One region of the Vibrio fluvialis genome, then DNA from elsewhere that is predicted to be linked to it. Evidence: predicted binding sites of a transcription regulator. Region 1 holds the regulator's gene; each other region holds the start of a gene.
The links. The regulator CRP, encoded in region 1, controls carbon source genes, mostly activating them, when cyclic AMP is high. The targets are predictions, from matches to a motif close to TGTGANNNNNNTCACA.

Region 1 (7,419 bases):
GGCAGCTTCGGTTTCCACGGCGACAAAGCACTGGATAAAGTTGGCCCGTTTTCCGGCGGTGAAAAAGCGCGTTTAGTATTAGCGCTGATCGTGTGGCAAAAACCCAACCTGCTATTGCTCGACGAACCGACCAACCACCTGGATCTCGACATGCGACAGGCGCTGACGTTTGCACTGCAAAGCTTTGAAGGCGCAATGGTGATCGTCAGCCACGACCGCTACCTGCTGCGCGCCACGACCGATGATCTGTACTTAGTGCATGACCACCAGGTTGCGCCGTTTGATGGTGACTTGACGGACTACTACAAGTGGCTGACCGATCAACAAAAAGCCGAACGTAAAGAGACACAGGCGCAAGCTCCGGCGAAAGACAACACCAACAGCGCCGCGGCGAAGAAAGAGCAGAAACGCCGTGAAGCCGATTTTCGCAAACAAACCGCACCAATTCGCAAAAAGCTGACACAGCTGGAAACGAAAATGGATAAGTTGAATGCCATCGTCGCCGAGGCTGAGGAACAATTGTCCGATTCCTCACTGTATGATGCGGAAAATAAAGCTAAACTTACTCAAGTACTCGCTACTCAGGCCAGTGCCAAGTCCGAACTCGAAGAAATCGAAATGGACTGGATGGCAGAGCAGGAAGTCTTGGAAGAGATGGAACAGGAGTTCAACAGTCAATGAGCCAAGAGCACGTCAGAATCCCTCTAACGCTGGAAAGATTATGGCAATTCAGTTTGCAGTATTACAGCGTGCGCGAGGTGAAAGAGGCGTGCTTAAGCCTGCAGAACAACTTCAACGGCAACGTCAATCTGCTGCTGCTGCTCAAGTACCTCGACGAGCAGCAGGTGACGCCGCAGGAACACGACTGGCAACAGGTGGTTGACTGTCTCAGCCGCTCCGAAACACTGATCCACAGCTATCGCGACATGCGCCGCAAGATGAAAGCGCATCTGCCGGATACGCTCTACCGAGAAGCGCTGCAATTTGAACTGCAACTCGAAAAACAGCAGCAATCGGATTTGGTCGACTGCATCAATCGGCTGACGCTGGAAAACAGCCACGGTGAAGCCCTGACACTGCGTTACTGCCGCCAACTCGGCGCAGAGCATCTGGGCACCGTGTTTATGAAGCCAGTACCACCATCCTTCTGATCCCGCCTGTTTTGGGCAGCGCTTCATAAAAAACCACCACGACTCGCCGAATACGCCAATCTGGGGTAACTTGGGTATATACTCATTAAATCACTTTGTATTGGTTTGAATTATGACCCAGTTTGTTGCCGCAACCGGCCTGAAAAACCCGCATCTGCAAACGCTGTTTCCGCGTTTTATTCGAAAGAAAGCACTGTTTGAACCGGTGTGGCAGACGCTGGACACTCCGGACGGCGACTTTCTCGATCTCGCTTGGAGCGAAGACCCACACCACGCTAACGCGCAAAACAAACCGCTGTTTGTGCTGTTTCACGGTTTAGAAGGCTGCTTCTACAGCCCTTATGCTAATGGCCTGATGCACGCGTTTGCCCGCGACGGCTGGCTGTCCGTGATGATGCATTTTCGCGGCTGCAGCGGCAAACCGAATCATCTGGCTCGTGCTTACCACTCCGGAGAAGTGCAGGATGCGCGCTTTGTGCTGGAAACCCTGCGCGAACAATTTCCTGAGCAGACCATGATTGCGGTCGGCATTTCGCTCGGCGGCAATATGCTGGTCAACTATCTGGCCGAGTTCAATGCCGATCCAATCGTCAGCGCAGCGACCGTGGTCTCGGCGCCGCTCGATCTCGCTGCCTGTTCCGAGCGCATCGAACGCGGCTTTTCCAAGCTCTACCGCACTTACCTGTTGTCGTCGCTCAAACACAATGCGCTGCAAAAGCATCACCTGCTCAAGGGCGAACTGGGCTTGTCCTATCACAGCATCAAACGCGTGACCCGTTTGCAAGAGTTTGATGACCTAATCACCGCGCCGCTGCACGGTTTCAAGGACGCGCAGGATTACTACCAGCGCTGCTCGGGGATCAACAAGCTGAAAGACATTCGCGTGCCCACGCAAATCATCCATGCCAAAGACGACCCGTTCATGACCGATGCGGTGATCCCGAAATTTGTCCTGCCGGAAAACATCGATTACCGTCTGTTTGATCAGGGCGGCCATGTCGGCTTTCTCAGCGGGTCGCTGCTTAAGCCGCAATTCTGGCTCGAACAATCCCTGCCGGCTTACTACGCCAGTCTGCGCGATAAAACTTAGTGCGTTGCCAAGTTGCTGCGACCTGACGCTGGACCGCTGAGGCGTTATACTTGGCAGCATTCAACCACGAACATAAAAGCAAGAGGTATTTATGATCGTTCCGTGGCAGCAAATTGCGCCCGATACGCTCGACAATCTGATTCGTGAATTCGTGCTGCGCGAAGGCACCGATTACGGTGAAGTCGAGATTTCTCTGCAAGATAAAGTCGATCAGGTTAAGGCTCTGTTGCAATCCGGAGAAGCCGTGATCGTCTATTCAGAATTGCATGAAACCGTTGATATAAAAGTCAATCATCGTTAACGGGTGACAACAGCAAAGTTTTACGTGCTATAGTGATTCGGCTTGGGCTGTACTGATACAGCCCCGTTTTAAGGACTCAGAGACAAGGTTTGTCATGTCAGCGAAACACCCAATTATTGCCGTCACCGGTTCGTCGGGCGCCGGCACAACCACGACCTCAGAAGCGTTCCGTAAGATGTTCAATATGATGGACATCAAGCCCGCTTGGGTGGAAGGCGACAGCTTCCACCGCTTTACCCGTCCGGAAATGGACGTCGAGATTCGCAAGGCGCGCGAGCAAGGCCGCCACATCAGCTATTTTGGTCCGCAAGCCAACGACTTTACCGCACTGGAAGACTTTTTCCGCCAGTTTGGGAAATCCGGCACCGGCCAGGTCAGACGCTATCTGCACTCGTTTGACGAAGCCGTGCCCTACAATCAGATGCCGGGCACCTTTACCCCATGGCAACAACTGCCGGAAAACTCCGATGTACTGTTCTACGAAGGACTGCACGGCGGCGTGGTGGATGGCGAAGTGAACGTCGCGCAGCACGTCGATTTTCTGATTGGCATGGTGCCGATTGTGAACTTGGAATGGATTCAAAAATACGTACGTGACACGCGCGATCGCGGCCATTCCCGGGAAGCGGTGATGGACTCCATCGTGCGTTCGATGGACGATTACCTCAACTACATTACGCCGCAGTTCTCGCGCACCCACATTAACTTTCAGCGTGTGCCGACCGTCGATACCTCCAACCCGCTCAACGCGAAAGGCATCCCCAGTCTGGATGAAAGTTTTGTCGTCATTCGCCTGCGTGGGATTAAAAACGTCGACTACCCTTACCTGCTGGCGATGATTGATGGTTCGTTCATGTCGCGTCACAACACCATCGTGGTGCCGGGCGGGAAAATGGGATTTGCGATGGAGCTGATCGTCAGGCCGCTCCTGCAACAATTGATAGAATCAGGGAAAATTGGCTAGTCAACGCCCTACTGTGTCGATTACTTTTCATACCGTGATCATGTGCACAGTTTTGCGTAGATTATCCCCTGTCCTACACGATTAAAATCAAGAAATCGTTTTGGAAAAAGGATACTATTCCATACCGAAACACAAGATAACTTGCAGCAATAAGAAAGTCCTCTTATTCTAGTGAATCCAAATAAGGCTTCGCTAAAATATGGATAGCAGCAAGCGTACCCTGCAGAGGAAGTGAGATATTATGGTTCTAGGTAAACCTCAAACCGACCCGACACTAGAGTGGTTTCTTTCACATTGTCACATTCATAAGTACCCTTCAAAAAGCACGCTAATTCACGCGGGCGAAAAAGCAGAGACTTTGTACTACATCGTTAAAGGTTCTGTTGCGGTACTGATCAAAGATGAAGAAGGTAAGGAGATGATTCTGTCTTACCTGAACCAAGGTGACTTCATCGGTGAGCTTGGCTTGTTTGAAGAAGGTCAGGAGCGTACTGCCTGGGTTCGTGCAAAATCTCCTTGTGAAGTCGCGGAAATTTCATTCAAGAAATTCCGTCAGCTGATTCAGGTTAACCCGGACATCCTAATGCGCCTGTCTGGCCAGATGGCTCGCCGTCTGCAAGTGACTAGCCAAAAAGTGGGTGACCTGGCGTTCCTAGACGTAACTGGTCGCATCGCGCAGACCCTACTGAACCTGGCGAAACAACCAGACGCCATGACCCACCCAGACGGTATGCAAATCAAGATCACTCGTCAGGAAATCGGTCAAATCGTTGGCTGTTCTCGTGAAACCGTTGGCCGCATCCTGAAGATGCTGGAAGAGCAGAACCTGATTTCTGCACACGGTAAGACTATCGTGGTATACGGTACTCGTTAATCGTCACCGAGACAGAATAGGAAAAGCCACCTTGCGGTGGCTTTTTTATTTGCTTGTGGCCAGGAGAGAGGAAGGTTGTCCGCCACTGGACTACAGACAACCCAAAGCCACTCGCGAAATTACTTGCTGTCGGTACTTTCGAAAATCTTGTCTGCAGAAGCGGCCACAAAGCCTGTGTAAAGTTCACCGTTGCCCATTGGGTAGCGCTTGGCAAACTCATAAAAGCCGCCCGGAATGATTTCTGTGCCTTCAATGAAGGTCACCGGCACTTTGTCTGCCATCGTTGATGACTGCTCCAGCAGCACCTCTGGTGAGCCCTTCACTTCGCCACCAGATTCGTTGATGGTAAAGCCTGCGCTGCGCAGATGATCGTTCACCTGTTTCACTTCATCCAACGCATTCAGCTGGTTAACGCTCACCGTAAAATGGTTGGCACCATAACCGTGTGCTGCCAGCCAAGAGGCGTATTCGCTCTCTTTCGCCAGTTGCAGATAATCGGCATAGCTCAGATCCCACAGACGGCCACCGTAGAGGAAAGCATCGCCTTCCAGCTTCGTGGCATCAACTTGCGCCACCAGCTTAGCAACAATCGCTTGTAGCTCTGGTGAACACTCTTCCACTTTCAATTCACTGATGAACACTTTGGGTTGCAGCGGATCCGGATGCTCGAAATGTTTCGCTACCAGTTTTTTGCTTTCAAACACGTAATCACCGCACGGCTTGTAGCCCAGCGCCAGAAACGGTTTCGCCAACGTATCAATCCCCAGCGGTGCCACGTTAAACGTACGCAGGGCGATGTGATCGTTGATCAGCGCTTCGTCTTCCTGAAGCAACTGGTGTACTTTGTCGGCCGACGGGCAAAGACGTCGAATATAGTCATTCCATAGGGATTCAAAGAGAACTGCTGGCGTCATAACGCCTCCTTGTCTGCGCTGCTCTGCAAGCAACCTGGGTTATTGGATTCTGTTGCCCAAGTGACCACTCACTACTTGGGGCTAATATGAATATTTATTGTTGTAATAGTAAAAAGTGGCTACCCGGTCCGAAGCCCGAGAAGGACCGGGTAGCCTTCAGCCTGTGACGTTAGCTAAATCGTAAATTACAGTTCGATACCCGGACTCAACGTGGCTGGCAGTTCGGTTGCCGAACCTTCCATCGACGCCATCGGGTAGGCACAGTAGTCCGCCGCGTAGAACGCACTTGGACGTAGGTTACCCGACGCACCCGGACCACCGAATGGCGCATCGCCACTCGCGCCCGTCAGCTGACGGTTGCGGTTCACAATGCCGGCGCGAATGTGGTCAACAAAGTATTCCCATTCGCTGTCATCGGTGGTGACCAGGCCAGCCGACAGGCCAAACTGGGTGTCATTGGCCAGTTCAACCGCCTGAGCCAACGTTTCGTAACGCACCACTTGCAGCAGCGGGCCGAAGTACTCTTCGTCCGGCAGCTCGGCAATCGGGGTCACATCGATGATACCCGGAGTCACAAACGCCGCTTCCAGACCGCGCGCTTCAACCAGAATTTCGCCGCCTAAAGATTGCAGGTTTGCCTGCGCTTTGAGAATAAAGTCCGCGGCCGCTTTGGAGATTTGTGGCCCCATAAACGGTGCGGGTTCAGCAAATGGCTGGTCGATGCGCAGTTTCTGAGTCGCTTCAACCAGACGCGTGATCAGCGCATCGCCCTTATCACCGTGTGGTACGTACAAACGACGAGCACAGGTACAACGCTGACCGGCACTGATGAAGGCCGATTGAATGATGGTATAAACGGTGGAATCCAGGTCGCCGTAGTGATCAGAGATCACCATCGGGTTGTTGCCGCCCATTTCCAGCGCCAGCATTTTACCTGGCTGACCCGCAAACTGACGGTGCAGCAGATGACCCGTGTTAGCACTGCCGGTAAACAGCAGACCATCGATACCTTTCGACTGCGCCAGCGCAATCCCGGTCTCTTTACCGCCTTGTACCAGGTTCAGAACACCCTTAGGCAGACCCGCTTCTTCCCACAGTTTCATCGCGACTTCACCCGTCCAAGGTGTTTGTTCAGACGGTTTGAATACCACGGTGTTACCCGCCAGCAGCGCTGGCACGATGTGGCCGTTTGGCAGATGGCCCGGGAAGTTGTACGGCCCAAAGACCGCCATCACGCCCAGCGGACGATGACGCAACACGATTTGGTTGCCCGCCGCTTCACGCACGGTTTCACCGGTACGGTCGTGGTAAGCACGAATCGAGATCGCAATCTTGCCAGCCATCGCAGCGGCTTCCGTGCGGGTTTCCCAAATCGGTTTACCAGTTTCTTTAGCAATCACTTCAGCGATCGCTTCAGCGTTGGCTTTGACCTTTTCAGCAAACGCCAGCACTACTTTTTCGCGTTCCGCGAATGGCAGTTTCTTCCACTCAACAAACGCAGAGCGCGCGGCTTTTACGGCATCTTCAACCTGAGCTGGCGTGGCACTGTCGCCCTGCCAGACGATTTCGTTGTTGTATGGGCTCAAAGAGGTGAAGTGTTCACCCTGACCAGCCACCCATTGACCGGCAATCCACTGAGTCATTGTCTTATCCTTCAATTCGTTACTGTGCTCTGACTATTGAGCAAGGATGCGCAGGAAGTCGCCATTGTCGACTTGCAGCGCTTCAGCCACTTTAGGCGCAATAATCACGGTTCCACGCTCACGGTTATAGGCTGCTTTCGCCGCCGTCGCGCGGAAATGTTCAAAAGAGGTATTACACATCAGGAAATCCTGCGAGCTGGAGTGCTCGGCGATTTCCACTTTGGCACGTACGGAATCACGTACCGACTCGATATTGCGCAGGTCACATTCTACTGACGGGCCCGCATCAAAAATGTCCACATAGTTGCGGCAGGTGAAGCCTTCTTTTTCCAGCAGCGCCAACGCCGGACGGGTTTTCTCATGCACCTGACCAATCACTGCCTGCGCTTCTTTGCTCAGCAGGTTGATGTAAATCGGCAGTTTCGGCATCAGATCGGCAATGAAGCCTTTCTTGCCAATACCTGTCAGGTAATCCGCCATGG
Region 2 (7,419 bases), 2.2 Mb from region 1:
TGCCCTGCTCATCGACCAGCGGCAAACAGATATGACCGCGCCCCAGTTCGGCACTGACCGCCGCAGCGGCTAACATCAACGCCGCGCGCTCGTGATCGCTCAGCGTCCCCGCGTCGGTTTGTTGAGCGAGGAAATGAGCAAACTGGTAATCGAGCTGGCGCAGTGCGCCCTGCGCCGCCAGTTGCTTTAACTGCGCGCTCACCTGCGCAAAATCCAAACGGACATCCATCATAAATCCAACTCCATCTGTCCGGCGGACGTGGTGCGCGAAGTCATCTCTTTACCTTGAATCAGATAATCCAGCTCTTCCAACATTGCCTGACTCGGCTTGGCGTTGAAAATTCCGTGTTGCGACGTGCCATCCATACCGCGTAAAAACAGGTAATAAACGCCGCCAAAGTGCTGCTGATAGTCATAGCCCGCCAAACGGCTTCGCAGAAAACGGTGCAGCGCCAGCGCATAGAGCTGATACTGCAAATCGTAGCGGTGCTCAGCCATCGCCTGCGCTAACCGCGCGCCCTGATACGCGGCGACTTCATCACCCAGATGGTTGGATTTCCAGTCCAGCACGTAATATTTGCCCTGATGTTCAAACACCAAGTCGATAAATCCTTTCAGCATACCCTGCACGGTGTAGAAGCCGAGATCGCCCGCTTTAGCTGACAGCGGGTCATGGCGCTGCACCACACGGTTCAGGGCGGGCGCACTGAGTACTTCGATGGGCAATAAAAACTCCATCTCGGTCAGGCGCTGATGCGGCGCTTTTTGGTTGAGGCACAAGTCTTTGCCGTTAAGCGGCGTGCTCAATACGGTATCCACCAGCGATTGCAGCACTGGCAGCCAGTCGGTATCGATCTGCTCGCGTTCCATCAAGTCGGTAATGATGCGCGTGTTGTGTTCATCGCCAGCCGGTTGCGTGAACTCCACTTCTTCAAACAGGCTGTGCAGAAATGTGCCGGGCTGCGCGCCGCGCGGGAAGGTGAAAATCGAGCGCTCGGGTTCAACCAATGCCGCCTCATCGTGCTCATCGGCCGAGTCAACATCAAAGCCGCCGATTTCAAAACTGGCATCATGCTGATGACTGCCCTGTTTGACCAAGCCGGAATAACTGGTGATGCGCCACAGGTGATCAATCTCGTGGCTCAGCGAACGCGCGCTCAGCGGCGGCAACGGCTCATCCAACGGCACAAACACTGACTCAGGCACTGCAGGCGGCTCTGTCACCGCGACACACGCCAGCGCCGTCTGTTGATGCAGTGATTCCGCGAGCAGCGCCAAGCCGCCTTGCTGGGCATTTTGCAACAAATAGCCCAGCGCGCTGTAATGCACGCCGGTCGGCTCTTTACTGGAACGGCCGTTACGCAGCGGCGCCACACCAATAAAGCAGCCGTACACGGCGCGGGTCAGGGCCACATAAATCAGGCGCAGATCTTCCGCCAGACGCTCTTTGTCCGCTTGTTGAATCGAGGCTTCCTGACCGCTGATGTCCAGCAAGGTCTTACCGCTGCTGGCATCGTAATACTTGCCTTCGCTCGCTTCGCGATAGCTGAGTACAAAGGGTAAAAACACCAGTTCGTACTCCAGACCTTTGGATTTGTGGATAGTGACGATCTGCACCAGATTGCGCTCAGATTCGAGGCGTTGAATCGCCTCATCGCTGGCGCCCAGCCCTTGTTCGGCATCAGCGATCGACTGCGCCAACCAGCGCAGCAGGCCATGATCGCTGTCGATCTCCTGCGTCGCTTGTTGCAGCAATTCACTCAGGTGCATGAAATCCGTCAGTTGGCGTTCGCCGTCGGGCTCTTCCAGCCAGCGCTCGGCAATGTGGCGCAGACTCAACACCGCGCGCAGCATCGGCAGCACGCCGCGATCGAGCCACAACTGTCGATACTGTTTGAATTCGTTCAGCGCATTTTCCCACTCATTTTCATCGTTATTGAGGGCGTCCAACTGCTGCGCATTGAGCGCAAACAACGGGGAAGCGAGCGCCGCGCGCATGGCGCGATCGTTATCCGGGGTCAGCACCGCTTGCAGCAGGCGCTGCATATCCGGGGCAATCGCGCTGGTAAACACGCTGTCGCGGTTCGAGAGATACACGCTGGCAATGCCTTGCTGAGCCAGCGCGTCTTTGATCAAACGCCCTTCATTTCCGGTGCGCACCAGCACCGCGATGTCACCCGCTTGAATGCTGTCGCAGGCTTGAATAGCTCCGCCGTGAGTAAACTGCGCCTGCCCTTGCTGCGCCGCTGTCAAAATGGTTTGAATCTGGCTTGCGGTTGCCGCCGCCATGGTGTCGAGATACGCGCCTTTGGTCACTGGCGCGTCAGCCGCCATCGCCCAGTAGGTCAGTGCAGGCTGAACCTCACCGTTCAACAGCCAAGCACGGCCAGCCGCTTTCGGGCTGGCGCTGACCGGCAAAAACGGAATGTCGTTGTCGTAAATAAACGGGCTGTCCGGCAGGGTAAACACCTGATTCACCGCCGCCACCATGTCGGCGCTGGAGCGCCAGTTGGTGCCGAGCGTGTAGTGCGCGCTCACCTGATTGCGCGCCTTGATGTAGGTAAAAATGTCTGCGCCGCGAAAACCGTAAATCGCCTGTTTCGGGTCGCCGATCATAAACAGACCGCACTGCGGATGCGGCAGATAAATGCGGCTGAAAATGCTGTATTGCAGCGGGTCGGTGTCCTGGAATTCGTCGATCATCGCCACCGGATAGAGCGTGCGAATGCGCGCTGCCAGTGTGCCTTCATCGTCACCATCCAGCGATGCGGACAACTGAGTCAGCAGGTCATCGAACGACAGCCACTGCTTGCTGGCTTTGGCTTTCGCCAGCAACGTGCGACAGTGAGTGATCGCGTGCGCCAGCAGCGGCGCTTCCAAGCTGACTGGCTCCGCCAAAAACGCCTGCACGGCCTCAAACACCGCATGACGCGGCGCATCGCCCGATGGCGTTTTCTCCACCAGCACATCCTGAGCAAAACGCTCCAGCTTGTCCGACACCTCGTAACCATGGGTTGGCTGCGCCGCCCAGTCCGACACCGCGGCGATCCACTCCGGCAATGATTTCTTGGTGTAGCTGCGCTTGTTAATGCCGGAATTGGCGATGCAATCATGAATGTCATCGGCCGCCGCCAGCCACGCAGCTTTCATAGCATCAATGCGAGTCAGGTTGTGCTGATGCAGCGCCGCGAGGTCGCCCTCCATCACCGGCGTCGTCAGCGACAGCGGCGCGCCGGTCAGATAGCCGCCGATTTTTTCCAGCAGCGCCGCCGGCGATGCCCACAAGCGGCGCACTTCCGCCGCCAGATTAAGCGGCAACGGATAAAACTGACGGCGCCAGTAATCGGCCACCACTTGCGCTTTCAAATGGCTTTCATCGGTGACAAATTCGTTGTTGAAACGGCTGCCGGACTCAAATGCGTTTTGCGTCAGCATGCGCTGACAAAAGCCGTGAATGGTGTAGACCGCCGCTTCATCCATTTGGCGCTCCGCATTGAGCAAGAGCCGTGTCGCCAGTTGGTGATCGGCAAATTCCGCCAACAGCGGCTGAATCACCGGGTCATCACTTTTCCCGCGGCTGAACGCCAGACGCGCATCGTGAATGCGGGCGCGAATTCGGTCTCGCAACTCAGCGGTCGCCGCTTCGGTAAAGGTCACCACCAGAATCTGATCGACCGTCAATGCGCTGGCATGACGGGTGTGTTCTGTCCCATGGCCGAGCAGCAAACGCAGATACAATCCGGCGATGGTAAAGGTTTTACCCGTACCCGCCGACGCTTCAATCAGACGCGCGCCGTGCAGCGGAAACGTCATGGTTTCCAGTGGCGTCGCAGTTATGTTGGCAGTGACACTCATATTTCCAGTTGCCTTTGGGTCATTATTCGAAAATTTATGTGATCCGAATTAAATAATTCTATGAATCTGTGCAAAAACTTGCCCAGACAGAGGGTTATGGGATCGGACTCACAGCGCGCACCATATTGGATCATTACACTGCACCCCATTGATGCAAGCCCCGCTTGCCATCTACCGAATCATGGTCCCTCTGACCTGTGGCCGTACAGCGAACGCCCTACACCAATAATGATTTTCTGGCGGCCACTCTACTCTCTTCCCGATATTCGATGCTTCCCAACATTCGGTGCTAACCATCATGCCTGACTGGCCTTCTCGATTGAGATGTGGTCGGCGTAATCGCGCAACTGTAAACGCGGTGCCTGCAAGACCAAACTCGCCAACACACGCACCTGATGCGCCAGTTCGTCCGTCCATTGCGGCCACAAACGCGCGATGTAATGGTTGTTGCCTTCACCGCTGGTCATGAAACCGTCATTGAATGTCTCGGCCATCTTCTTGAGCGATTTTTCTTCATCGTCGACCCATTGCCCGCGGCTGAATCCCGCTTCAACACCGGCCAACGCTGTTTTCGGGAAATAGGCCAGCGGCGCAGTCATGCCTTGGTAATAGAGTCGCGCCAATTCGTTCAGTTGCGCCATTGCCAGAGCCGCGCTTTCACTTGAATGACTACTGAGTGGAGGCAGAACCTGATGCACCACGCCTTCTTTGCGATCGTAGCCAATCACATGCGTGGTCAGGTTGGCACCTGATGCTGCGGCCGCCAGATGATCAATCCACGCCGCCAGAATATCTTCCGATCGAATCGCGCCGCTGCGATAACGCACCAGCCCCGATTGATAACGCCGCGTCAGCCAGCCGCTCAAACGCACCGGGCGTGACTGGCCGAGCGCCGTGAAGGTCAGGTTGACATCGAGATCATCGAGCGGCGCCTGACAGAGAAACTGGATTTTTTCGACCAGCTCTTCGGCTTGCACGCGGTTGGTTTCAAACTCCAGATCACCAAACGCGCCGACCGGCAGCTTACCTTGCGCGCGCTGTTGCTTGTTGAACTGCGTCAACACCTCATCACGCGCCTGCGCCGAGGGCGCATTGAGCAAGCCGTCCAACAGCGCGTCACGCAGCTGATAGCTGGCAAGGCCACCGAGCGCGAACGGCTCATCGTCTTCCATCACCGGCAAAGGCGGCTCAAACACCACTTTCAGGCGGCGATTGAAGAAATATTGCACCGGCAAGCGCCAAAAACGTTGCAGCTCGACCAGATCCAATTCCAGCGGGTAAACCGCATCGAGCAGATAATCATCCAACGCGCGATGGAACGTGCCACTCGCGGTGCCTTGGCGCAGCGCGGCAGGCAGCCACTCTTTAGCGTAACTGCCGACATCGGTCAAAAACGCTTGCGGGCTGAAGGGCACCATGGCGTGGGTGAACTGCAACTGTTCAATCAGGCGCTCGCCAGAGTCATCACTCGGCAGTGCTTCATCGCCGGCCAAGCAATAGTTCTGCTGGCAATATTCCAGCAATTCGGTCACCAGCACTGACGGCACGCGTTCGGTGTTGTCCTGAATCGAGCGGCCCACATAACTGATGTACAGGGTGTGCTGCGCGGAAAGCATCGCTTCGAGGAACAGATAACGGTCGTCATCGCGGCGCGAGCGATCGCCCGGACGCGTACGGCCGCTCATTAAATCAAACCCTTCCGGCGGCATGGAACGCGGGTAAACCCCATCGTTCATCCCAAGCAGACAGACGACGTTAAACGGAATCGAACGCATCGGCATCAGGGTACAGAAGTTGACCTGACCGGCGAGAAAACGCTGACTGACACGCGTTCCAGACAGCTTGTCATGCAGGTACTGCCCCATGATGGCGGGCGATATCGCGTCGTCGAATCCAGCGTCAGCGAGCTGCTCTTTGAGCGCCGCGAGCGTGTCGCGAATCGATTTGAGTGCCATCTCGCCGTCCAGATCGACGCTGAAACAGTCATCAATCAGCGACGACAGCAGCTCTCGCCACGCCTCAATGGGCTGCGTTTGTGCCAGTCGCTGACGGTAATCGCTGATGGTGTCGATGAAATGCGCCAGTTTACCGGCGAGTTCCGCGCTCATGCCCTGCACTTCGTTGTACGGTGCCATGGCGTGACCGCCCGCTTCAAACAAGCCAACCGATGACGGCATCGCATAGCCCAGCAACATGCGGGCGATGCCGAACTGCCAGGTGTTCTGATGGGTCTGCGGCAGCTCAAACTCTTGCGCGGTCGCGTCGTTGAGCCCCCAGCGAATGCCCGACTCTTCAACCCAGCGTTTGGCGGTGTCAAATTCGCTCGCATCAAGCGCAAAGCGCGCCATCATCGCTGGTGTTTCCAGAAGTTCCAGCAATTCCGACGCCAGACAGCGTGATTGCGGCAACGCGACCAACTGCATAAACGCATTGAGAATCGGACTTTCCTGATCGGCGGTGCGGTCGGAAATCGAATAAGGAATGAAACGTTCCCCCGGCGCGTTACCAAACACCGCCTGAATATAAGGGCTGTAGGCGTTGATGTCGGCCACCATCACAATAATGTCGCGCGGTTTGAGTTCCGGATCTCGGTCAAACATCGCCAGCAATTCGTCGTGCAGCACTTCCACTTCCCGCATCGGGCTGTGGCAGGCATGCAGCGTCAATGAGCGATCGCCGTGAGGCAGTGCTGGTTTGTGCGCGCTGCTGTCCAGCCGCGTGTCGTCTTGATGCTCTTCCAGATGCAGAATGTCGGCCTGCAACTGATGCAGCAGCGAATCCCGCGGCACATCAATAAACAGTTCATGCTCTTCGTTGTCGCTTTGCGCCAGCAAATAGAGGTTATCGCGCCCGAGTTTGCCCATCGAGGCCAACAAGCTGTTGCCGACGGCTTGCGCGGTGTGCAGCTCATCGCCCGCGTAATCGTCCAGCTCGCCTTTCAGTGGCGAGACTTCCCCCTCCACCGTGAAGGTTTGTGCCTCCGCATTAGGATGGAGAACCAATTGTTTGCGGCGCTGACTTTCCACCCGCGCCAGATATTTACGGTCGCGAATATCGCCCCAGTAATGCTGACATGGGTTGGTAAACATCAGATGCACGTCAATGTGTTCGCCAAGCGCTTTAAGGGCGTCCATGTAACGGGGGGGGAGCGACGAGATGCCAAAGATAAACAGGCGTTTTGGCAGCGCAGCGCGCAGCGCCTCATCGTATGTCAGGTCGATGTGCGCTAAGGCGTCGATAAAGCTTTGGTAGAGATTGGCACGGTGATAATGCGATTGGCCTTGCGTCAGCGTGTAGCCGTAGAGCGCTTTCCACAACACCGGCTGCCACGGGTGCTCCCCATCGATTTCAGCCACGCTTTCCCCCGCTTCCCAACTGGCGATCCAGTCGGGGCGATACACCAAGTAACCATCGAAAATATCGGCGATTTTTTCTGCCAGTTGATAGAGCTTCGACTGGTCGGTATCGTCTTGCAGATAGCGGCGCAGCGGCGCGAATACATCCAGATCCAGCTGCGATGGCAGCAGTTCCATCAGTTTCCAGGTCATCGCTTCTTTGTTGAAG
Region 3 (7,419 bases), on a different contig from region 1:
AAGCTGTCGTACGTTGCACGCAGTTTGCCCGGCGCGCCCGGCGTGAACTCGTCGCCCACCAGCAGATCCAACGATGCTTTCAGCAGCGGATCCGCGTGGTAGAAGTCGTACGGGTTATAGCCGTTGGCTTTGAGTGATTCCACGCCATCCACTTCCAGACCGAAGATGTAGATGTTGTCATCGCCCACTTCTTCACGAATTTCTACGTTCGCGCCATCCATGGTACCGATGGTCAATGCACCGTTCAGCGCCATCTTCATGTTGCCGGTACCCGATGCTTCTTTACCTGCGGTAGAGATTTGCTCAGACACATCCGCTGCCGGAATGATGATTTCAGCCATGCTGACGCGGTAATCCGGCACAAACACAACTTTCAACTTGTTGTTGATGCGCGGATCGTTATTCACTTTCTCGGCAATCTTGTTGATGGCGTAGATGATCTCTTTCGCCAGGTGGTAACCCGGTGCTGCTTTCGCTGCGAAGAACACTACGCGAGGATGCATGTCAAAGCTTGGATCGTTCAGCAGACGGTGGTAAAGAGACAGAATGTGCAGCATGTTCAGGTGCTGACGCTTGTACTCGTGCAGACGTTTGATCTGCACGTCAAAGATCGCATTGGTATCAAGCTCGATACCCATGTTCTCTTTCACCCAGTGCGCCAGACGCTCTTTATTCTCTTTCTTCACGGCCATGAACTGTTTCTGGAACGCTTTATCATCAGCAAACTGAGAAATCGCTTCTAGCTGATCCAGATCCGCAGGCCACTGATCACCAATTTTCTCCGTGATCAGCGCAGACAAACCCGGGTTACAGAACTTCAGCCAGCGACGTGGCGTAATACCGTTGGTCACGTTTTGCAGACGGCCTGGGTAAAGCTCGTTGAATTCAGGGAACAGGTCGCGCTTCACCAGTTCAGAGTGCAACGCCGCTACGCCGTTCACCGCGTAAGAGCCGATCACACACAGGTTCGCCATGCGTACCATGCGGTGAAAGCCTTCTTCTATGATCGACAGCTTTTGCTGTTTCGCCACATCACCCGGCCATTTCGCGCGCACTTCCTGCAGGAAGCGGTGGTTGATTTCGTAAATGATTTCCATATGACGAGGCAGCAGGCGCTGGATCAGAGACTCGCTCCAGGTTTCCAATGCTTCTGGCAGCAACGTGTGGTTGGTGTAAGCGAAGGTTTTTGAACAAATCGCCCACGCCGCTTCCCACGACAGGTCGCGCTCATCAATCAGGATGCGCATCAGCTCAGGGATCGCGATGGTTGGGTGCGTGTCGTTGAGCTGAATGGTTTCTTGTTTTGACAGATCAGCCAACGCAAAACCAGCCGCTTCATGGCGACGCAGAATGTCGCGAATCGACGCAGCACTGTGGAAGTACTGCTGCATCAGACGCAGTGTTTTGCCTTTCTCGTGGTTGTCGTTCGGGTACAGCACCTTAGTGATGTTGCCCGCGTCAATCAGTGAGTGCTGCGCTTCAAAGTAGTTGCCGTTGTTGAAGCTTTCCAGTGAGAACGGTGCGATCGCGCGGCATTCCCACAAGCGCAACGGGTAGACCGTCTCGCTCTGGTAACCGACAATCGGCAGATCCCACGGCATCGCCTGAACCAGCATACCCGGTACCCAGCGGCGCTTCTCTTTGCCGTTGTCCTGATACACTTCCACATGACCGTAGAAACCGATTTCCTGTTTCAGTTCAGGGCGTGCCACTTCCCAAGGGTAACCTTCAACACCGCACCAGGCATCGGGTGCTTCTTTCTGATGGCCTTGTTCAAAAGATTGTTTAAACAGGCCGTACTCATAGTGCAGACCATAACCCACTGTCGGGTATTCCTGCGCAGCACAAGAGTCCATAAAACACGCCGCCAGTCGGCCCAGACCGCCGTTACCCAGTGACGGATCGCGCTCTTCTTCGAGCAGATCGGTCAGGCTTTGGCCCAGTTCGGTCATCGCTGCTGAAATCTCTTCGTACAGCCCCATGCTGATCAGGTTGTTGCCTGTCAGGCGGCCGATCAGAAATTCCAGTGACAAGTAGTTCAGGCTTTTCGCGTTAACAATGCGCTCGTCCTGCTCGGTTTGCAGCAGATCAAACGTGGTTAATTCGGCCAGGGCACGGCCCATCGCCAAATACCAAGAGCGGCTGGATGCGTGCTCAATCGTCGTCGCGTAGGTAGCAGTCAGGTGGCGTTTTACGTTTTCTTGGAACAAAGCTTTATCAAAACTTTTTTGTTGAGTAGGTTTCATTGAGAAATCTCACTTTTCGGTTCTAATCCATCTGAGACATATCGTGCATCTGCTACGCAATCAAAACATCCTCCTGTTTCCGGCGGAATTTAGGAGGAGGAGTCAGGGCGTAGAAGGGGTAGCACCTGAGTTGGAGTGATCTATCTCCCATTGATTGGGCAAGTCGCGAAATTATGAGTGACAGGGATCACGGCAACCATCTCCATAACCCTAGTGGAGATTTATTAAACGCAGGTTTCTCCGCCTGAAATCATTTGCTCAATGTGCAGCCGCGATCACAAACTATTCGTTCTCGTTACGCAGATTTCACTAATTTTCGTAGAGGGTGATAGTCATACACCGCTAGCTACGCACCATTTTAGTGATTAACTTCACAATAATGGGGCGTAGTTGAGTGAGAAGTGTGAAACCTGCAAAAATCTCGTGGGCGATCAATAAACGTAGGGAAAGACATCAAGTAACATCTTCATCATTAAACCGTGAGCTAGCCCTCACTACTTATTACAAAGAGACAGAAACGGGAAGTACGACGATGTGGATACCCTCTAAATTAACTCGCCCCGGACGGCTGCATAACGCCATCGTCAGGCCGCGGGTATTAGAACTGTTGCAGCAGGCTCCCTGCTATAAACTCGTTCTGTTCCGCTCGCCCGCTGGCTATGGCAAAACCACCATGGCGGCGCAGTGGCTGGCGGACAAACCGAATGTCGGTTGGTACAGCATCGATGAAAGCGACAACGACACGTTCCGCTTCATGAACTACCTGCTGCAAGCGATCAACAAAGCCACATCGCAAAGCTGCCCGAACGCGCAAAAGCTGGCGGAGCGTCGCCAGTTCTCTTCTCTACATTCTCTCTTTAGTGAAGTGTTTGCCGAAATGTCGGATTTTCATCAGGAATGCTTTGTCGTGCTGGATGACTACCATCTGATTTCGGATGAAGAGATCCACGAAGCTATGCGCTTTTTCCTCAAGCACATGCCCGACAACCTGACACTGGTCGTGACCAGCCGCATGACGCCGCCGCTGGGTACCGCCAACCTGCGCGTGCGCGATCTGATGATCGAAATTGGCAACGAGCTGCTGGCCTTTGATACCGAAGAAACCACCCGCTTCTTTAACCAGCGCGTCGCCGATGGCATTGATGACATCACAGCCGTCAGCCTGCGTAATTATGTTGAAGGCTGGCCGTCAGCCCTGCAATTGATCGCTTTGCAGGCGCAGCATCAGAAACGCACTCTGGCGCAAACGGCAGAATCGGTATCGCACTTTAACCACGCGCATTTGTGGGACTATCTGGTGGAAGAGGTATTTGACCTGCTCGATCAGGAAACACGCTACTTCCTGATGCAGTGCTCCGTGCTGGATCATTTCAATGACGCCTTGGTATCTGCGCTCACCAAGCGCGATGACGCGCTGAGCATGATTGAATCGCTCAACCGCTATGGCCTGTTTATCTACCCGCTGGAAGGCGAGCAGAACTGGTATCGCTTCCACAACCTGTTTGCAGAGTTTCTTGCCCACCAGCGTATGGCGCGCATTCCGCAGCAAGAACAAGAGCTTCACCGCGCTGCAGCCCGCGCGTGGCTGGAAGCCAATACGCCGCATCAGGCACTGCGTCATGCACACCTCGCTCAGGACACAGACTTACTGGCCAGTATTCTGACTCAGCACGGCTGGAAGATGTTCAACCAGGGCGAATTGGAAGTGCTCGAAGCGGCAATCAACCTGCTCACGCCAACGCAGCTCTACAGCGAGCCGAAACTTTGCCTGCTGCAAGCCTGGCTGGCGCAGAGTCAGCACCGTTACGATGATGTCGGCGATATGCTGATCCGCGCCGACAAAGAGATGAAAGCGCTCAACGTTGAGCCAAGCAGCAAAGAACAGGGCGAATTCAACGCGCTACGTGCGCAGGTTGCCATCAACCAGAACGCACCGGAAAAAGCGCTGGAGCTGGCCGAACTGGCCCTGAGTCAGCTTGATAACACCATTTACCGTAGCCGCATCGTAGCAACCTCGGTGGTGGGCGAAGTCAATCATGTGCTGGGGCAACTGAGCCGCGCGCTGTCGATGATGCAGCAGACCGAAAAACTGGCGCGCCAGTATCAGGTTTACCATCAGGCACTGTGGGCGCTGCTACAACAAAGCGAAATTCTGATCGCACAAGGTTACGTGCAGGCCGCATTTGAGGTGCAGGACAATGCATTCAAGCTGGTCGAAGAGCAGCATCTGCACCAAGTGCCGCTGCACGAATTCCTGCTGCGTATCCGCGCGCAAATTCTGTGGTGCTGGAATCGTCTGGATGAAGCCGAAGAGTGTGCCTATAAAGGGCTGGATGTGCTCGGCAATCACTCACCAAGTCAGCACCTGCACAGTTACTCGATGCTGGCACGCATTGCGATTGGTCGTGGCGAGCTGGATAAAGCCGGCCGCTTTATCGAACAGATTCAGCATCTGATGAAACAATCCAACTACCACGTCGACTGGACCGCGAACGCCTCACTGTCGCTGATCCTCTACTGGCAGGCACGTGGCGATCTGGATGCAATGCAAACCTGGCTGGAGACCGCTTCCAGACCGGAGCGCGCCTGCAACCACTTCTCGCAATTGCAGTGGCGCAACATCGCTCGCGTGCAGATCAATCTGGAACGCTACGAAGATGCGGAGCAAACGCTCACTTTCATGCAAGAACAGGCGCAGCAGTATCAGCTCATCACCGATATGAACCGCAACCTGATTGTAGAAGCGAACCTCGCGACTTCTGGCGGTCAGGAGGAACTGGCACGCGAGAAAATCAAAGAAGCGCTGCGTCTGACCAACCAGACCGGCATGATTGGCAACTTCCTGATTGATGGCTACAAGATTGGCCACTTGCTGGAAAAACTGGTACATCGGGTTGAACTCGGCGATTTAGAACGTCATCGCGCGCAGCAACTGATGAAAGAGATTTCGACCACCCAGCGCAGCCGCTCAGTGCATTTCGACGAAGAGTTTGTCGAGAAGCTCATCAACCACCCGAATATTCCGGAGTTAGTGCGCACCAGCCCGCTGACGCAGCGCGAATGGCAGGTGCTGGGGCTGATTTACTCCGGCTTTAGTAATGAGCAGATTGCGCAGGAGCTGGATGTGGCAGGAACCACCATCAAAACCCACATTCGTAACCTGTATCAGAAGCTCAACATCGCCAACCGTAAAGAGGCGATTCGCACCGCAGAGAATCTGCTGCAATTGATGGGTTACTAATCGAAAGCCAGAAACGCAAAGAGCCAGCTATCGCTGGCTCTTTTTATTCTTGCGGTGTCGCCTTAGAACGGCTTTGGCGCAAACCCGGTCATCACTTCCAAACGCAGCGCTTTACCGACTTTGGTCATCGGGTGCACCACAACCAGACCTTTGACTGATTTCTTCAGCTTACCCAGATCCGCCTGCTCGGCTTTGGTGATTTCGCGCGAGAAAGGCATATCCGCCAGCTTCTTACGCTCTTTATTCGTCTCGTAATCGTTTTTGCCTTTTAGGCCGTTCAGCTTCTTCGACAGCTCTTCCACCTCATCGGTGAACTTGCTGATCATCGCGTCATCGCCGCGAGTCTTAGCAGCATCCAACTTGTGACGGCAGGTATCGAGACGGTTATGCATTTGTTGAATGTCGTTTTTTAGACTCATGGAAAAACCCTCTTTGTAGATCGGGCACGGAGTATAGCACAATGCGTCAACGCGTAACGGTTTTCTCACCAACAAAATATCCGCTATGGCGGAAAAGAAAAGGCGCCCATAAAGGGCGCCTTTGAGCTTGTGACGGGTTGGAAGCTAGATAGTCAGAGGAATCAGTTCCAAGCCAAGAACAGAACTGATGCCCATCACTACCAGCAGTGACACTTTAAACACCGTTTTTGACCATTCAACATAGTTGTCTTCGGTCACCGGTTTGAAAGTCACTTTGGTCCACATGAAGCACACGGCAGAAGCAATCACCAGATACTCGTAGCCACACTCCCCGAGAAGGAACAAAGCCAAAGCCACCAGGTTGAATGCCACCACATACGCCATCATGTGTTTGCGTGCTTTTTCAATGCCAGATACAACCGGCAATACAGGAATGCCGGCGGTCTTGTAATCTTGCATACGGAACATCGCAATCGCGTAGGAATGCGGCATCTGCCACAGGCAGAACAGTGCAAACAGCAGTACCGCTTCCAGGCTGATGTAATTGGTTACGGCAAGGTAACCCACCAGCGGTGGTACGGCGCCAGAGACGCTACCGACTAAAGTGCCGTACACAGAGGTGCGTTTGTACCACATGGTGTAGAAGAACACGTAAAACACGTATCCCAACAACACCACCACTGTCGAGAGCGGGTTGGCCATGCGATAAAGCAGAGCCGTGCCGCCCAGCAGCAGAGCGATAGCGTAGACAAACGCGTGGTCAACATTGATTTCCCCTTGCGCCAGTAAACGGCCACGAGTGCGATCCATTCGCAAATCGATATCACGATCGAAAATGTTGTTCACCACACAGCCTGACGCAATCACCATTGCCACACCCGCCAAGGTGTATGCCAGCAAAGCCACATCAGCCGCCTCAGATTTCGCTGCGAGGAAGTACCCCGCAGCGACTGAGATCAGGTTACCGATGATGATGCCCGGCTTGGTGATAGAGATGTAACCTTTAATCATGGATGCCTACATCGCCATGTTGATGTTGAGGTTCCACATGATCCAGATTGAACCACCAATCAGAATCAGTACCACCATGGCGGTAAACATCAGAGACACAAAGTTCCAACGGCCATCTTCGGTACGGGTTTCCATGTGCAGGAAGTACACAAAGTGCACAAACACCTGCACGATCGCGCAGCCAAACATCAGAGCGTAAGTAACCGTCTCTGGCAGGCTTTGAGTCGCGACAAAGTAGAACGGGATAATGGTCAGGATCAGTGACGCAATAAAGCCCTTGATGTAATCGTTTTTACCAGAATCTACGTGTTGGTTGCTCATTACATTACTCCCAGTAGGTAGACGATGGTGAATACACAGATCCAAACGATATCCAGGAAGTGCCAGAACAAGCTTAAGCAGTTAAAGCGGGTTTCCATCATTTCGTTCAGGCCTTTGCTGTTGAGTTGCCAGTAGCACACTGCCAGCCAAATCAGACCAAAGCTTACGTGCAGACCGTGCG
Region 4 (7,419 bases), 160 kb from region 1:
TTTCACCTGACGAGCGTGTGTTAGATTTGTTCTGTGGTTTGGGTAACTTCAGTCTGCCGCTGGCGAAAATCGCGAAACAAGTCGTCGGCGTGGAAGGCATTGACGACATGGTTGAGCGTGCCAAAGCGAACACCGCACTAAATAATCTCAATAACGTCTCGTTTTATCAGGCTAATTTGGAACAAGATATGACAGGTGAGGCGTGGGCAGCCGAAAAATTTGATAAAGTATTGCTCGACCCGGCCCGAGCCGGAGCGGCAGGTATCGTTGACCAGTTGGCCGAATTGGGTGCCAAACGCGTGGTTTACGTCTCGTGTAATCCTGCTACGCTTGCTCGTGACAGTCAAAGCTTGCTGAGTCAGGGATACCAGTTGGTGAAATTGGGAATGCTTGATATGTTCCCTCATACCAGCCATCTGGAATCAATGGCTTTGTTTGTAAAAAATCGGTAAGCGTCGAACTTCCGGGAGCGGAAGGGAGTCGAATACCACAAAATATAAGAATTAGGATAATCCCATGGTTGCGGTACGTAGCGCACACTTAAATCCAGACGAACAGTTTGAGCTAGAAAAATGGATTTCTAGTTTGCAACAGGAGCAGAAAACCTCAGCGAGGCTGACCGAGGTGTATCGCCAGTGCGAACATCTGCTGGAAGGTAATGCTCAGGGGCCACTACTATTGTGGCGCGGTCGTGAAATGATCGAAATCCTGATCACGCTGTCGATGGACCGCCCGACGCTGGTGGCGGCGTTGCTGTTCCCGATCGCGACCAGCGGCTTAGTCGATCGCGAAGAGCTGGAAGAAGATTACGGCAAAGAAATCATCAAGCTGATCCATGGCGTCGAAGAGATGGCGGCGATTGGTCAGCTCAACGTGACCGTGCAGGGCAGCGAAGCCTCGGCGCAGGTCGATAACGTGCGCCGCATGTTGCTCGCGATGGTCGATGATTTCCGCTGCGTGGTCATCAAGCTGGCAGAACGTATCTGTAATCTGCGTGAAGTGAAAGATCAGCCGGATGACGTCCGTCGCTCGGCTGCGAAAGAGTGTGCCAATATCTACGCGCCGCTGGCCAACCGTCTTGGTATTGGTCAGCTGAAGTGGGAAATCGAAGATTACGCCTTCCGCTATCAGCAGCCAGACACTTACAAGCAGATCGCCAAACAGCTGTCTGAGCGCCGTATCGTGCGCGAGCAATACATTCGCGACTTCGTCAATGATCTGCGTAACGAGATGAAAATCTGCAGTATCAACGCCGAAGTGAGCGGTCGTCCGAAACATATCTACAGCATCTGGCGCAAGATGCAGAAGAAAAACCTCGCGTTTGACGAGCTGTTCGACGTGCGCGCGGTACGTATCATTGCCGACAAACTGCAAGATTGTTATGCCGCGCTGGGCGTGGTGCACACCAAATACAAACATCTGCCCAGCGAGTTTGATGATTACGTCGCCAACCCGAAACCGAACGGCTACCAGTCGATTCATACGGTGATTCTGGGTCCGGAAGGCAAAACGATCGAAATCCAGATTCGTACCAAGCAGATGCATGAAGAATCGGAACTTGGCGTAGCGGCGCACTGGAAGTACAAAGAAGGCGCCAGCAGCGGCCGCAGTGGTTACGATGAAAAGATCACTTGGCTGCGTAAACTGCTCGATTGGCAGGAAGAGATGTCCGATTCTGGCGAAATGCTGGATGAACTGCGCAGTCAGGTGTTTGATGATCGCGTATACGCATTTACGCCGCGCGGTGATGTGGTCGATCTGCCGATGGGCGCGACACCACTGGATTTTGCTTACCACATTCACTCTGAAGTCGGCCATCGTTGTATCGGTGCGAAAGTGGCGGGACGTATCGTGCCGTTTACGCACAAACTGCACATGGGCGATCAGGTGGAAATCATCACCGCCAAAGAGCCCAACCCATCGCGTGACTGGCTGAACCCGTCGCTTGGCTTTGTGCACTCGGGTCGTGCGCGTGCCAAGATCAACGCTTGGTTCCGCAAGCAGAGCCGCGAGAAGAACCTCGAAGCAGGGCGTGAGATCCTTGAAGCCGAATTGGTGAAAATTGGTGCCACGCTGAAAGATGCCGAAGCGTACGCGCTGAAGCGGTTTAACGTCAATACCGCAGATGAGCTGTATGTCGGTGTCGGCAGCGGTGACCTGCGTATCAACCAAATTGTTAACCATATCAATGCATTGGTGAACAAGCCGACCGCCGAAGAAGAAGACAAGCTGGTGCTTGAAAAACTTCAGGTCGGAGAGAACAAATCCGCAAGCGCGCACCATCGTCCGCATAAAGATGCGGTGGTGGTGGAAGGTGTCGATAACCTGATGACTCATCTGGCACGCTGCTGTCAGCCGATACCGGGCGATGAAATCAAAGGTTACATCACGCAGGGGCGTGGGATTTCTGTCCATCGCAGCGACTGTGAACAGCTTGAAGAGCTGAGCCATCACGCGCCAGAGCGTATCATTGATACCGTGTGGGGCAGTGGTTTTGTCGGCAGTTATCATCTGACCCTGCGCGTTGAAGCGATGGAGCGTGTTGGTCTGCTGAAAGACATCACGACGCTGCTGAGTAACGAGAAAGTAAAAGTCAGCACCATGAAGAGTCGCAGCGACTACAAGCGCCAGATCATCATCATGGACTTCGAGCTGGAAGTGAACAGCGTTGAAGTGTTGGAGCGCGTATCTAAACGTATTGAACAGATCAAAGATGTCATGCTGGTGAAACGTCTCGGCTAACCTCTGCGAGGTTCAGCGCCAAATAATCTAAGGCGAGTGGTGATGCTGCTCGCCTTTTTGTTTTAAGGAAGTAAGTCATATGAGTCATCCAATCGAACAGCTTGAAAACATCATGGCCAGCCTGCGAGATCCGCAAACGGGCTGCCCTTGGGATAAACAGCAAACCTTCGACACCATTGTGCCGCACACAATTGAAGAAACTTATGAAGTGGTGGATGCGATTCACAATCAAGACTGGCCGAATCTGCAGGAAGAGCTGGGCGATTTGCTGTTTCAGGTGATTTTCTACAGCCAGCTGGCGAAAGAGCAGGGGCTGTTTGAGTTTCGTGATGTGGTGGAGTCGGTGAATGATAAGCTGACCCGCCGTCATCCGCATGTGTTTGGCGAGGCCAGTTTCGAGGACGAAGCGGCGTTGAATGCCAACTGGGAAGCGGAGAAAGCCAAAGAAAAAGCCGAGGCAGGCAAAAGCGAACAAAGTATCCTAGACTCTATACCACAATCGCTTCCGGCATTATCTCGCGCCAACAAGATTCAGAAGAAGTGCGCTAAATATGGCTTCGACTGGAAAACGCTCGGGCCGGTGGTCGATAAAGTGCACGAAGAAATCGATGAAGTGATGGCGGAAGTGCTGCACGTCGACGTCGATCAACAGAAAGTGGAAGAAGAACTGGGTGATCTGCTGTTTGCTACCGTGAATTTGGTTCGTCATCTTGGCAAGGATCCGGAAGTGGCGCTGATGAAAGCCAATCAGAAGTTTACCCGCCGTTTTCACGGGGTCGAAGCTCAGGTGCGAAATCAGGGTAAGTCCTTAAATTTATTCACACTTGAAGAGCTGGATGCGATGTGGGACAAGGTCAAACAGCAAGAAAAAGCATGACCAACATGTGACAAATTATGTTGAGTCAAAATTGACTCAGATAATAACGACGGATCTTTTTCACGTTAATGCTCTTTGATTTGAAGCAAAAAATAAAAAACTGAGTGTGATAGATTTCACGTTGTGGCGATAAATGGGTTCTGGTATAGTTTCGTCCCGTCCAGAAGAAATCCATTTCCCTCATTCAACCAATTTCAGGTTAAACATGACGACAAATTATATTTTTGTTACTGGCGGGGTTGTATCCTCTCTAGGTAAAGGTATTGCAGCGGCATCCCTTGCAGCGATTCTAGAAGCTCGTGGTCTTAAAGTGACTATGATGAAGCTTGACCCTTACATCAACGTTGACCCAGGCACAATGAGCCCAACTCAACACGGTGAAGTGTTCGTTACGGAAGATGGCGCGGAAACTGACCTAGACCTTGGTCACTACGAGCGTTTCATTCGTACCAAAATGACCAAGCGCAACAACTTTACCGCAGGTCGTGTTTACGCTGACGTTCTACGTAAAGAACGCCGTGGCGACTACCTGGGTGCAACCATTCAGGTTATTCCTCATATTACTAATGCGATCAAAGATCGTGTGATTGCTGGCTCTGAAGGCCACGATATCGCTATCGTAGAAGTGGGCGGTACTGTGGGTGACATCGAGTCACTACCTTTCATGGAAGCAATTCGCCAGCTGGCGATCGAAGTTGGCCGCGAAAACGCGATGTTCATGCACCTGACGCTGGTTCCTTACCTGGCAGCGGCAGGCGAAGTGAAAACGAAGCCAACTCAGCACTCGGTTAAAGAACTGCTGTCTATCGGTATTCAGCCAGACATCCTGGTTTGTCGTAGCGATCGTATGATTCCGGCCAACGAGCGTAAGAAGATTGCGCTGTTCTGTAACGTGCCTGAAAAAGCCGTTATCTCAATGAAAGACGTAGACTCTATCTACAAGATTCCACAACTGATCCGTTCTCAGGGTCTGGATGATCTTGTCTGTGCACGTTTTGGCATCAATGCGCCTGAAGCTGATCTGTCTGAATGGGAACAGGTTATCTATGAAGAAGCGAACCCAACCGGTGAAGTGACTATCGGTATGGTTGGTAAGTACATTGAACTGCCAGATGCTTACAAATCAGTGAACGAAGCGCTGAAACACGCGGGGCTGAAAAATCGTCTGAGCGTGACTATCAAGTACGTTGATTCACAAGATGTTGAGACTAAAGGTGTTGAAATCCTTGAAGGTCTTGACGCTATTCTGGTACCGGGTGGCTTCGGCGATCGTGGTATCGAAGGTAAGATTCGTGCGGCGCAATACGCACGTGAAAACAACATTCCTTACCTGGGTATCTGTCTGGGTATGCAGGTAGCACTGATCGAATACGCGCGCAATGTGGCGGGTATGGAAGGTGCGCATTCAACAGAATTTAACAAAGACACCAAATACCCTGTGGTAGGCTTAATCACAGAATGGGTAGACAGCGAAGGTAACGTTGAAGAACGTACTGAAACGTCAGACCTGGGTGGTACGATGCGTCTGGGTTCACAACTGTGCCACCTGGCGAAAGGTTCTAAAGCTTACGATATGTACGGTAGCGCAACGATTCATGAGCGTCACCGTCACCGTTACGAAGTGAACAACAACCTGCGTCCGCAAATTGAAAAAGCGGGTCTGAAAGTGTCTGGTTTGTCTGCTGATAAGAAACTGGTAGAAGTGATTGAGAACCCTGCTCACCCATGGTTTGTAGCAGCTCAGTTCCACCCAGAATTCACATCAACGCCTCGCGATGGTCACCCATTGTTTGCAGGCTTTGTGAAAGCTGCGGGTCAGTTCCAGCGCGGCGAATTGAAGTAAAAGGATATGGGTAGCGGCTTGTGTTGTGCGGCTACCCTTTTAGTTTTGACATTTAAATTCAATGAGAGGAAACATTAATGTCTAAGATCGTTAAAGTTCTAGGTCGTGAAATCATCGACTCACGTGGTAACCCAACTGTTGAAGCTGAAGTTCACCTAGAAGGCGGTTTCGTAGGTATGGCTGCTGCACCATCGGGTGCATCAACGGGTTCTCGTGAAGCTCTTGAGCTGCGTGATGGCGACAAATCTCGTTTCCTAGGTAAAGGCGTTCTGAAAGCTATCGCAGCTGTTAACGGTCCAATCGCTGACGCTCTAGCTGGCAAAGACGCGAAAGATCAAGCAACTGTTGACCAGATCATGATCGACCTAGATGGCACTGAAAACAAATCTAACTTCGGTGCGAACGCAATCCTAGCGGTTTCTCTAGCGAACGCTAAAGCAGCAGCAGCTTCTAAAGGCATGCCTCTGTACGAGCACATCGCTGAACTGAACGGCACTGCTGGTCAATTCTCTATGCCTCTGCCTATGATGAACATCATCAACGGCGGTGAGCACGCAGACAACAACGTTGATATCCAAGAATTCATGATTCAACCAGTTGGCGCGAAAACTCTGAAAGAAGCGGTACGTATCGGTTCTGAAGTGTTCCACAACCTGGCTAAAGTTCTGAAAGCGAAAGGTTACAACACTGCAGTTGGTGACGAAGGTGGTTTCGCTCCTAACCTGAAATCTAACGCAGAAGCACTAGAAGTAATCGCAGAAGCGGTAGCGGCTGCTGGTTACGTTCTGGGTAAAGACGTAACTCTTGCTATGGACTGTGCTGCATCTGAGTTCTTCGACAAAGACGCTGGCATCTACAACATGAAAGGCGAAGGTAAAACTTTCACTTCTGAAGAGTTCAACCACTACCTGGCAGAGCTAGTTGAGAAATTCCCAATCGTTTCTATCGAAGACGGTCTGGACGAATCTGACTGGACTGGTTTCGCACACCAAACTCAACTTCTTGGCAACAAGATCCAACTTGTTGGTGACGATCTGTTCGTAACTAACACTAAGATCCTTGCTGAAGGTATCGAGAAAGGCATCGCTAACTCTATCCTGATCAAGTTCAACCAAATCGGTTCTCTGACTGAGACTCTAGCTGCAATCAAGATGGCTAAAGATGCAGGTTACACTGCAGTAATCTCTCACCGTTCAGGCGAAACTGAAGACGCAACTATCGCTGACCTAGCGGTAGGTACTGCAGCAGGCCAAATCAAAACTGGTTCTATGAGCCGTTCTGACCGTGTTGCTAAGTATAACCAACTGATCCGTATCGAAGAAGCACTGGGCGAACGTGCACCTTTCAACGGTCTGAAAGAAGTGAAAGGCCAAGCTTAATTTAAAGCTTAGCGTTGACGCTTAAAAAGAAGCCCTGCATTGCAGGGCTTTTTGTTTTCAAACGTTTATCAATATTGATTATTCATCCAGCGCAAATGCTTCATCCCGCATTCTCAATGGCATGGACCCGGCGTTTATCCAGCTCGTCGCGAATCTGTTTGCCACTAAAACCTGCGGCGATCACCTGCTGCACATCCACTTTGAGCGCGGCACGGTAGGCGCGCAGAAAAATATCCCGTTGTGGATAGGGGTTCTGTTCTAAGCCTAAACGTCCACGATGGTCCGCTTCGCAGCACAGCAGTACTTCATCGAGTCGCTGCGGTTTACGCCATACATCCAGTAGATTGAGCACTTTCAGCTTGGTTGCCGGTTTGAGCTCGGCGGCGCGATGGACATTGGAATGTTGCGCGCACACCGCTAACGCCAGATCGCGAAACTCATTCGGTACTTTGACACGTGCGCACAGCGCCTCAATGAGCTTCAATCCGGTATGACAATGCAGCTTGTGGCTCGGCCACTCTGATTCAGGCGTTACGCCCTTGCCGAGATCGTGCACCTGCGCGGCAAAGCGTACAGTG

Region 2: the regulator CRP is predicted to act here: its motif matches at 3,953-3,968, upstream of recB (exodeoxyribonuclease V subunit beta).
Region 3: the regulator CRP is predicted to act here: its motif matches at 2,423-2,438, upstream of DYA43_RS17540 (glycogen/starch/alpha-glucan phosphorylase).
Region 4: the regulator CRP is predicted to act here: its motif matches at 3,725-3,740, upstream of pyrG (CTP synthase).

The regions. Positions count from the first base shown of each region.
Region 1 covers NZ_UHIP01000001.1:168,771-176,189, reverse strand. Annotated here, with positions in the region: gene DYA43_RS00805 (ABC transporter ATP-binding protein) at 1-681, shown strand, start outside; gene DYA43_RS00800 (TIGR02444 family protein) at 678-1,151, shown strand; gene DYA43_RS00795 (hydrolase) at 1,264-2,241, shown strand; gene DYA43_RS00790 (YheU family protein) at 2,333-2,542, shown strand; gene DYA43_RS00785 (phosphoribulokinase) at 2,637-3,506, shown strand; gene crp (cAMP-activated global transcriptional regulator CRP) at 3,748-4,380, shown strand; gene DYA43_RS00775 (DUF1338 domain-containing protein) at 4,500-5,294, opposite strand; gene astD (succinylglutamate-semialdehyde dehydrogenase) at 5,480-6,937, opposite strand; gene astA (arginine N-succinyltransferase) at 6,971-7,419, opposite strand, start outside.
Region 2 covers NZ_UHIP01000001.1:2,361,204-2,368,622, forward strand. Annotated here, with positions in the region: gene recD (exodeoxyribonuclease V subunit alpha) at 1-232, opposite strand, end outside; gene recB (exodeoxyribonuclease V subunit beta) at 229-3,855, opposite strand; gene recC (exodeoxyribonuclease V subunit gamma) at 4,152-7,419, opposite strand, start outside.
Region 3 covers NZ_UHIP01000002.1:558,790-566,208, forward strand. Annotated here, with positions in the region: gene DYA43_RS17540 (glycogen/starch/alpha-glucan phosphorylase) at 1-2,246, opposite strand, end outside; gene malT (HTH-type transcriptional regulator MalT) at 2,779-5,487, shown strand; gene DYA43_RS17550 (YibL family ribosome-associated protein) at 5,550-5,906, opposite strand; gene cyoE (heme o synthase) at 6,051-6,917, opposite strand; gene cyoD (cytochrome o ubiquinol oxidase subunit IV) at 6,924-7,238, opposite strand; gene cyoC (cytochrome o ubiquinol oxidase subunit III) at 7,238-7,419, opposite strand, start outside.
Region 4 covers NZ_UHIP01000001.1:327,319-334,737, forward strand. Annotated here, with positions in the region: gene rlmD (23S rRNA (uracil(1939)-C(5))-methyltransferase RlmD) at 1-452, shown strand, start outside; gene relA (GTP diphosphokinase) at 517-2,742, shown strand; gene mazG (nucleoside triphosphate pyrophosphohydrolase) at 2,822-3,619, shown strand; gene pyrG (CTP synthase) at 3,825-5,462, shown strand; gene eno (phosphopyruvate hydratase) at 5,540-6,841, shown strand; gene DYA43_RS01640 (multifunctional CCA addition/repair protein) at 6,942-7,419, opposite strand, start outside.